DNA from 4 places in the Streptomyces sp. 184 genome. Region 3 is predicted to be linked to each of the others. Evidence: riboswitches for the same ligand, from Rfam matches in the RefSeq annotation. Region 3 holds a riboswitch; each other region holds the start of a gene.
The links. Region 3 has a riboswitch for cyclic di-AMP ahead of QBL21_RS20555 (LysM peptidoglycan-binding domain-containing protein). Riboswitches for the same ligand answer to the same signal wherever they lie in the genome.

Region 1 (2,170 bases), 2.1 Mb from region 3:
ACGTCGATGGACGGCACGGTGTCTCCTTCGGAGGGATTCGCTACGGGTTCCGCCCTGAGCCTAGCCGCCCCGGGTGACGGCCCCGGCCCGCACCCGGCCGCATTCCGCGGTACGAGACGGTTCGGGCCCGCGGCGGGACTCCGGGGCGCGCGCCGTCCCGCGTGCGGCGTGCGTCATAGCGGCGTGCTCGTACGGCGTGCGTCATAGCGGCGTGCTCGTACGACGTGGTCGTCCCGGCCCGCGCACCGGTAGGGCCGGGACGACCGCGCCGGGCTAGCGCACCTTCAGCTTCTGGCCGGGCTGGATCAGGTCCGGGTCGGCGCCGACGACGGACTTGTTCTCCTCGTACACCTGCTGCCAGCTCTCCGCGCCGTGCCGCCGGGCGATGTCGTCCAGGGTGTCGCCCTCGCGGACCTCGTAGTAGAAGCCGCGGAAGACCGTGCGGGACTCCGGCTGCGTCTGCTCGCCGGTCCCGCGGGCCGCCGCGCCCTCGGGGGCCTCCTGCGGTGCCTGCTCCTGCGCCTGCGGCTGGGCCGGCTGCTGGGCCTCCTGCGCCGGCGGGACGATCTGCGCGGCGGCCGGACTGCCGGTGGCCAGGCCCGCGCGTGGACCGCAGTTGGGCCACGCGCCCGGCCCCTGCATGGACAGCAGCCGTTCGGCCACGGCGATCTGCTGCTGCTTCGTCGCCAGGTCGGCGCGCGGGGCGTAGCTGCGGCCGCCGGCGGCGTCCCAGCTCGACTGGGAGAACTGGACGCCGCCGAAATAGCCGTTCCCGGTATTCGTCGCCCACTTTCCTCCGGACTCGCAGGCGGCCACCCGTTCCCACGTATCGATGGGCGCCGCGACGGCGTTCTGGGTGTTCAGCACCGGGAGTCCGATCGCGGTTCCGGTGGCGCCCACGAGAACGGCCATGCGGGAGTGTGCGCCAAGGCGCGCCTGTGCGGCGGGGCGGCGGTGCTTACCCGTTCCGGCAGGAAGAAGCATGATGCTCTTTTCTCACCGACGCCTGCGAGGTGAGCTGTCGGGTGCGGGCTGTGAGTGCCCGGCCGAACGTCGAGCGTCCGGCTTGACCCCAAGCCGTCCGGTCCGCCTTCTGGTTGGACCGAAGCGGCGCTTACCGTGGGTCCCCCGCTCCTGTCAGCGGTGCTTCGTGCACAGGTGGCCCGGGTGAACGCCGACAGGATTCGGCGTGAGGCGATCACCGGGGCTCGCGTTGGCGAGCAATGTGACGGTAAGCACATAGGCGTGTGCGATTCAAAGACATCGGAAAGTGCCGCGCCCGGTTTTCCGTCCGTCAGCTAGCCCGGTCAGCCGATTACGTCAAATATGACTAATGCGTACGGACTTCACTCGCCGCCGGTTCAGTTCCCGCTCAATTCGAGTTCCTGACCAGGCTTGATGTTGTCGGGGTCCTTACCGAGGGAGTTCTTGTTGCCGTCGTACAACTCGGACCATCCGCCCGTCAGTGAATGCTCTGTGGCAATCTCCGAGAGGGTGTCACCCGGTCGGACGGTATAACTGCCGTCGCCCGCCGCGGCGTCATCGCCCCCGCGGCCCCCGCTCCGCTCCTCGACGTCGCCGGGGATCTCGGCGATCCACTCGCGGCCGGGGTTCGGCCGCTCGGTCTCGTCGGGCGACTGGGAGGCGCCGGGGGTCTCGACGGCCTCGCGCGGGGCCTCGGGGGCGTCCTGGGACGGCAGGAGGTCGGACGGGGTGGGGCTCGCGGAGGCGTCCGGCGCGCGGTGCCGGCCGGAACCCTCGGAGGCGCCGGTGGTGTCGGAGTCCGCGCCGTCCCGCTCGCCGGGGGCGCCGTCGCCCTCGCGCGGGTCCTGGGAGCCGCGGTGCTTGCCGCCGCCGGTGCGCTCCTCGTCGCCGTCCTTGCGGTCCCGGTCGTCCCCGTCCCCACGGTCCTTGTCCCCGCCCCGCGAGCCGTCCGCGGCGCCGGGGTCGGGGGCGAGGGTCGGGGGCGCCGTGGGCGGCAGCGGCAGCTCGGCGCCGGGGTCGACCTCCGGCACCGCGTCGTCGCCGTGCAGCCCGGCGTCCTGGGCGCACTCCGGCCACGCCTTGTCGGCGCCCATGCCGGCGAGGATGCGCTCGGCGACCGTGATCTGCTGCGCCCGGCTGGCGAAGTCGGGCTGCGAGGCGAACTCCTCGCCGCCGTACTCCTGCC
Region 2 (2,170 bases), 2.1 Mb from region 3:
CGGCCCGGGTCGACGGGCGGATCGCCTCCCTGATGGGGGCCGAGGGCGGGCACTCCATCGCCAACTCGCTCGCCACCCTGCGCGCCCTGCACCGCCTCGGCGTGCGCTACATGACGCTCACGCACAACGACAACACCGACTGGGCCGACTCCGCCACCGACGAGCCGCGGCACGGCGGGCTCACCGCCTTCGGCGAGGAGGTGGTGCGCGAGATGAACCGGGTCGGGATGCTCGTCGACCTCTCCCATGTGGCGCCGGCCACGATGCGGGCCGCGCTGCGCGTCACGGAGGCACCGGTCGTTTTCTCCCATTCGTCCGCTCGTGCCCTGTGTGACCACCCGCGCAACATTCCTGATGATGTGCTGGAAATGCTCCCGGCCAACGGCGGTGTGGCGATGGCCACGTTCGTGCCGAAGTTCGTCCTGCCGGCCGCCGTGTCGTGGACCGCCGAGGTGGACGAGCACCTGAGCGCGCGGGGCCTGGACCCGTTCGGGGCGGACGACGAAACGGTCCGTGTGCGGAGTGCGTTCGAGGAGGCGAACCCGCGGCCGCAGGCGACGGCCGCGACCGTGGCGGATCATCTGGACCATATGCGCGAAGTGGCAGGAATCGACCATATCGGTATCGGGGGCGACTTCGACGGCACGCCGTTCACCCCCGCCGACCTCGCCGACGTGGCCGGTTATCCGCACCTCGTCGCCGAGCTGCTGGACCGCCGCTGGTCGGAAGAAGACCTGGCCAGGCTCCTGTGGGGCAACGCGCTGCGGGTGCTGCGCGACGCCGAGGCGGCGGCCCGCGAAGTGGCCGCCCGGCGCGGCCCGTCGATCGCCACCATCGAACAGCTCGACGGCCCCGCGGGCACACCGGAGTGACCAGAGTGACATAAGTCACTCACAGAATTCTCATCTCATGGGGCAATGTGTCCGACTCCTCTGAAATCGACAAGTCTCCACTTCGGAGGGGTAATTGAGCGGCGGCGCGTGATGCGGCGATTGTCGCGCTGATTCCGATGTGACGCTCGGAACGGCCTTGGTGACGGTTCACAGCTTGTTCTGATTTCCGCTGTGTGTTTACGGTGCTCGCCGTGCTCGCGCCACCGATGCGGGCACCTCGTCGCCGTAACGCCGAATCCTGTCGGCGGTGACGTGCAGCCACTTTCAGCTTCCACGGCAGGAGCGGGGGACCCAGGTAAGCGCCGGACCGCGCGCAAGCGCGGTACGGCTTGGGGTGAAGCCATGCTCCGCATGGCCGGGCATCTCCAGCTCGAACCCGACAGCTCACCTCGCAGGCGTCGGAGAGGAGCATGTCCATGTCCGCACGCGGACGTCACCGTCGCCTGGGCCGGATAGCCCGGGGCAGCAGGGCCCTCGTCATCACCGCCGGCAGCGCCGGCGTCGCCATCCCCCTGATCGCCGGCGGCCACGCCCAGGCCGCCTCCGTCGACACCTGGGACCGCGTCGCCCAGTGCGAGAGCGGCGGCGACTGGAGCATCAACACCGGTAACGGCTTCTACGGCGGCCTCCAGTTCGTCCAGAGCACCTGGGAGGGCTACGGCGGCACGCAGTACGCGGCGCGCGCCGACCAGGCCACCAAGGAGCAGCAGATCGAGATCGCCGAGAAGGTGCTCGCCTCCCAGGGCCCCGGCGCCTGGCCGGTCTGCTCCGTACAGGCCGGGCTCACCCAGGGCGGCCCCGCCCCGGACCTCTCCACCGGCGGTGGCGAGGAGGCCCAGCAGGAGGCCGAGCCCGAGGCGCAGACCGAGTCCGAGCAGCCCGCCCAGGCCGCGGAGGCCCCGCAGCAGGAGCAGGCCCCGCAGGCGCCGGAGAGGAAGTACGAGAAGGCGGGCACCTACACCGTCGTCTCCGGCGACACCCTGTGGGACATTGCCCGCAAGCACGGCATCGCGGGCGGTTGGCAGTCGATCTACGGGGCCAACAAGGACGTCATCGGCGACGACCCGGACCTGATCTTCCCCGGTCAGAAGTACGAGTTCGACGGCGGCGAAGAGGTCACCCTGGAGGAGCCGGAGGCCGCTCCGGCCGAGCCGTCCGCGGCGCAGCAGGAGGAGCCGGCGGCCGAGGAGCCGCAGCAGGAGGAGGAGCAGCCCGCCGAGGCCGCTCCGGCGGGCGGGTTCTCCGCCCCGATCGACGCCGGCCTGTCCACCGCGTAC
Region 3 (2,170 bases):
CGCACCGCGGCGGACCTGGCGGCGCTGGACACGGCGCTCGCGGCGATGGCCGCCGCGCGGGACGGGGCGGCCGAGGCCGTCGCGGCGGACCTCGCGTTCCACCGCGCCCTGCTGGCCGCCTCGCACAACGAGCTGCTGGAGCGCATGGATCTGGTCATCGCCAGCGGACTGGCCGCCCGCGACCGCCTGGTGCACGGCCCCGGGCACCATCCGCAGGACCCGGTGCCGGGGCACCGCGCCGTGCTGGAGGCGATACGGGCCGGGGACCCGGACGCGGCGGAGTCCGCGATGCGCACGCTCCTCGCGCAGGCGGCGCGGGACCTGGCGGAGCTGTCCGCACGGCCGGCGCCGGCACAGGAGTCCCGGCGCGCAGCAGAGGGCGCACCGGAGGAGCAGGCGGCGGGGGCGTAGCCCGTACGACAGGCGCGCCCCGCCGCGCGGACGGATCCGTGCGACGGGGCGGCAGGGGACTCCCGCGGGCCCGGGGCCCCTGCGTCGGTACCTGGTGGAGCGTCAGTACCAGTTGTTGGCCTGCCAGAACTCCCACGCGCTGCACGGGCTGCCGTAGCGGTCGTTCATGTAGTCCAGGCCCCACTTGAGCTGGGTGACCGGGTTGGTGCGCCAGTCGGCGCCGGCCGAGGCCATCTTGTCGCCCGGCAGCGCCTGCATCAGGCCGTACGCGCCGGAGCTGGGGTTGGTCGCGGTGTGGTCCCAGCCGCTCTCCCGCTCCACGATGTTGCTGAAGCAGGTGAACTGGTCCGCGGGCACGATCTCCCGGGCCGCGGCCTGGATGCCGGACTCGCTGGTCGGGACGCTCGCCTGCTGCGCCTCGGTGGCACCGCCGGAGCCGCCGGAACCGGCGGCGGACGACGAGCCGTTCGGGTCGATGGCCTTGCCGACCTTGCCGCCCTCGGTGTCGATGCGCAGCTCGGTGCCGACCTTCAGCGCGGCCGGGTTGTCGCCGATGGCCTTCTCGTTGTCGACGTAGACCCGCTGCCAGCCGCCGGGCACGTCGTACTTCGCGGCGATCTTGGACAGCGTCTCGCCGGCGCCGACGGTGTGCTCGACGTAGCGCTGCTGCTTCTTCTCGGTCTTGGCGGCGCTCTGGTCGGCTTCGGTGGGCTTGCTCGCGGCCTTCTTCCCCTCCAGGTCCAGCTCCTGGCCCGGGAGGATCAGGTGGGGGTTGTCGCCGACGGCTTCCTTGTTGGCCTCGTACAGCCGCTGCCAGTCGGCACCGAAGCCGTTGTCCTCGGCGATCTCCGAGAGTGTGTCGCCCTTTTCGACCGTATAGGCGTGCGCGGCGGTCGCCGCGATTCCGCCGGCGACGGGGAGGGCTATGCCCACCCCCGCGGCAGCGGCGTAGCGGCGGGTGGAGCGCGACTTGGGCGCGCGCCGGGTGCCGGTTCCGGCCATGTTGGCTCGCTCTTTCTCCGACGCCTGCGAAGTGAGCTGTCGGGTTCGGGCTGGAGTTGCCCGGCCGCGTCGTGCTGTGCGGCTTCACCCCGAGTCGGGGAGTCCGGTGCGCTTTGCCACCGTGCCTCCGGCCGACGGAGAAGTGGTTCCCCCGCTCCTGCCCGAACGGCTGTGGGGACGACGGTTCCGGGCTCCGACGGGCAGGACTCGGCGTACCGGAGCGCGGTGCTCGCGTCTGCGAACGTCTGGGACACTAGGAGATCGAACGGCAGATCACAAGAGGATCACGAGGATCCACGCATAGTCTGACGCTCCGTGGTGACGCGCGCACGCGTGGGGCGGCTGGGGCGGGTGTGGCGAACGGCACTCGAACCGCGGCGCAGCGCCTCCAACAGCGGCTGTCCCGCCGGTACGACGAGACCGTGCACCCCGCGGTCCGCGGCGCCGGCCAGCACGGCCCGCCAGGCGTCCGGTCCGGCGGGCGCCGCCACCGGGGTCCAGCGCCCGGCGCCCGGCTCCTCGTACCCGGGGGCGGCGGGCGCGAGACGGCGGAAGGCGGGCACCGTCGGGGCGACGGCGACGAGTTCCGCGCACCGCCGGGTGTCGGCGGCCAGCGCCAGCCGGCGGTCGCTGAGCAGTGCGACGGTGGCCAGCGCCCGCGCCAGCAGCGCGGCCTGCGGGACGCTGTCGGGCAGCGTGACGACCAGCTTCGCCCGGTTCGTGGCGGTGGCCAGGGCGGCGGCGAGCGCGAGCACGT
Region 4 (2,170 bases), 4.3 Mb from region 3:
GCGCGGTGCTGCCGAACCCGCCGGCCGGCTTCGGCGCCCTGCGGGTCGCCGCGCGCTACCAGGCCGCCGACGCCGACGCCCGGATCGGCGGCGACCTCTACGCCGTGCAGGAGGGCCCGTATGGCGTGCGCTGCATCGTCGGCGACGTACGCGGCAAAGGGCTGGAGGCGGTGGAGTCCGTGGCCGTCGTCATCGGCGCCTTCCGGGAGGCGGCCGAGGAGGAGCCGGGGCTCGACGGGGTGGCGCGGCGACTGGAACGCGCGCTCCAGCGCGAGGAGACGGGGCGCAGCGGCCTCGACCGGGTGGAGGGGTTCACCACGGCGGTGCTGGCGGAGGTCGACCGCGACGGCGGCGCGCTGCGGCTGCTCAACCGCGGCCATCCGGCGCCCGTGCTGCTGGGGTCGGACGGCGCGGCGCGGATGCTCCAGCCGTACGAGCACGCGCTGCCGCTGGGCATGGGCGACCTGGGCACGTGGCCGGACGAGCTGACCGAGGTGGCGTTCCCGCCGGGGGCGTCGCTCGTCCTGTTCACCGACGGCGTGACGGAGGCGCGGAACCAGGAGGGCGTCTTCTACGACCCGCTGGAGCACCTGGACGGCCGCGTCTTCGACGGTCCGCACGAGCTGCTGGACACCCTCCTGGACGATGTCACCCGCTACACGGGCGGACGGGTCGCGGACGACATGGCGCTGTTCGCGCTCTCCCGCTCCCGTAAGCCCTCCGGACAGCCGCCGGCCGAGCCCTCGCGTGCACACGCTCCGTAGTGGAATAGCGCCCCTCCGCATAACAACTGATGCACGATCAGCTAACGACCGGACCTCACCCCGGGTAGCCGACGCGCCAACTTGTCCGTTTCCGCTGGTACATGCCCGGATCGTCCGCGGTAAAGCACAACTGAATAACGGGAACGACTTGGAATCGAACGCCGTCGTCCGCTAGCGTGCGGTAACGCAGCGCGGTCGTCACCGCCGCCGCAAGAGGCGGCACCGTGCGCCGTCGCCGAATCCCGCACGCATCACAACTTCAGTAACGCACCACCTAGGGAACCGGGGAACCACCACCTTGGGGTGAATCGGGCCAACCTCCGCCAGGAGGCGGCCCGTAGGAGACCTTCCTGCTCCGAACCCGTCAGCTAACCCGGTAGGCGAGAAGGAAGGAAAGGAGTACGCCTTCGTGGCGTCCTACAGGCCTGGGCCTGGCTACGGCCATGGCTATGACGATTACGGCTGCGACGGCTATGCGTCCGGCGGCACCGCCCCCGAGGGGTATGCGCAGACCGGTTACGCCGTCGAAGAGCCGGTCGACGAAGTCCTCCCCGAGGACGACTTTCCCTCCCGCGGCCGCCGGCGCCTCCCGAAGCAGCGCGGTGGCAGCATGGCCCGCAGCGGCGCCGTACTCGGCGTCGGCGTCTTCGCCGCCGTCGGCGCCGGCAGCATGGCCACGGCGCAGGAAAAGCCCCCGGTCGCGATATCCATGCCCGACCAGGTCGACTCCGTCACCAGCCAGATCAGCGCCCAACTCCCGGACGCGGAGAGCCTTCCGGGCGTCGGCGAGCTGATACCGACGGACGAGGAGCCCGCCTCCGACACCGTCGTCACCACGGCCCCGCTCACCCAGGTCAGCTACGCGAGCGACGCCGGCTCCGGCACCGCGACCCCGACCGCCGACTCCGGCGAGGCCCTGCGGGCGCGCATCCTTGAGCAGGCCGAGCAGCAGCAGGCGGAGGCCGACGCCTCCGCGCGCGCCGAGGCCGAGGCCGAAGCCGCCAAGCAGGCGGCCGAGGAGGCCGCCGACGCGAAGGCGGAGGAAGAGGAGCGCCAGCGCCGCCTGGAGGAGGAGCGCAAGCGCAAGGCCGAGGAGGAGGCCCGCCGGAAGGCGGAGGCCGAGCGCCTCGCCAAGCTCGCCGCCAGCTACGTCGCCCCGGTCGCCAACTACACGCTCACCTCGACGTTCGGCGAGTCCGGCGACATGTGGGCCGCCGGCCACACCGGCCAGGACTTCGCCGCCTCCACCGGCACCCCGGTCAAGGCCGTACACGGCGGCACGATCACCGAGGCCGGCTGGGCCGGCTCGTACGGCTACCGCATCGTCCTCACGCTCGATGACGGCACCGAGATCTGGTACTGCCACCTGTCCTCCATCATCCAGTCCTCCGGTGAGGTCACCACCG

Region 1: another riboswitch for cyclic di-AMP. It lies ahead of QBL21_RS29770 (transglycosylase family protein); the one in region 3 lies ahead of QBL21_RS20555 (LysM peptidoglycan-binding domain-containing protein).
Region 2: another riboswitch for cyclic di-AMP. It lies ahead of QBL21_RS29535 (transglycosylase family protein); the one in region 3 lies ahead of QBL21_RS20555 (LysM peptidoglycan-binding domain-containing protein).
Region 4: another riboswitch for cyclic di-AMP. It lies ahead of QBL21_RS02690 (M23 family metallopeptidase); the one in region 3 lies ahead of QBL21_RS20555 (LysM peptidoglycan-binding domain-containing protein).

Annotation. Positions count from the first base shown of each region.
Region 1 is NZ_CP123230.1:7,024,450-7,026,619, forward strand. Features, by position in the region: gene eno (phosphopyruvate hydratase) at 1-17, opposite strand, end outside; gene QBL21_RS29770 (transglycosylase family protein) at 274-912, opposite strand; cyclic di-AMP (ydaO/yuaA leader) riboswitch at 989-1,200, opposite strand; gene QBL21_RS29775 (transglycosylase family protein) at 1,362-2,170, opposite strand, start outside.
Region 2 is NZ_CP123230.1:6,976,028-6,978,197, reverse strand. Features, by position in the region: gene QBL21_RS29540 (dipeptidase) at 1-872, shown strand, start outside; cyclic di-AMP (ydaO/yuaA leader) riboswitch at 1,113-1,306, shown strand; gene QBL21_RS29535 (transglycosylase family protein) at 1,310-2,170, shown strand, end outside.
Region 3 is NZ_CP123230.1:4,902,814-4,904,983, reverse strand. Features, by position in the region: gene QBL21_RS20560 (FadR/GntR family transcriptional regulator) at 1-411, shown strand, start outside; gene QBL21_RS20555 (LysM peptidoglycan-binding domain-containing protein) at 514-1,413, opposite strand; cyclic di-AMP (ydaO/yuaA leader) riboswitch at 1,420-1,594, opposite strand; gene QBL21_RS20550 (hypothetical protein) at 1,698-2,170, opposite strand, start outside.
Region 4 is NZ_CP123230.1:636,892-639,061, forward strand. Features, by position in the region: gene QBL21_RS02685 (PP2C family protein-serine/threonine phosphatase) at 1-764, shown strand, start outside; cyclic di-AMP (ydaO/yuaA leader) riboswitch at 988-1,162, shown strand; gene QBL21_RS02690 (M23 family metallopeptidase) at 1,174-2,170, shown strand, end outside.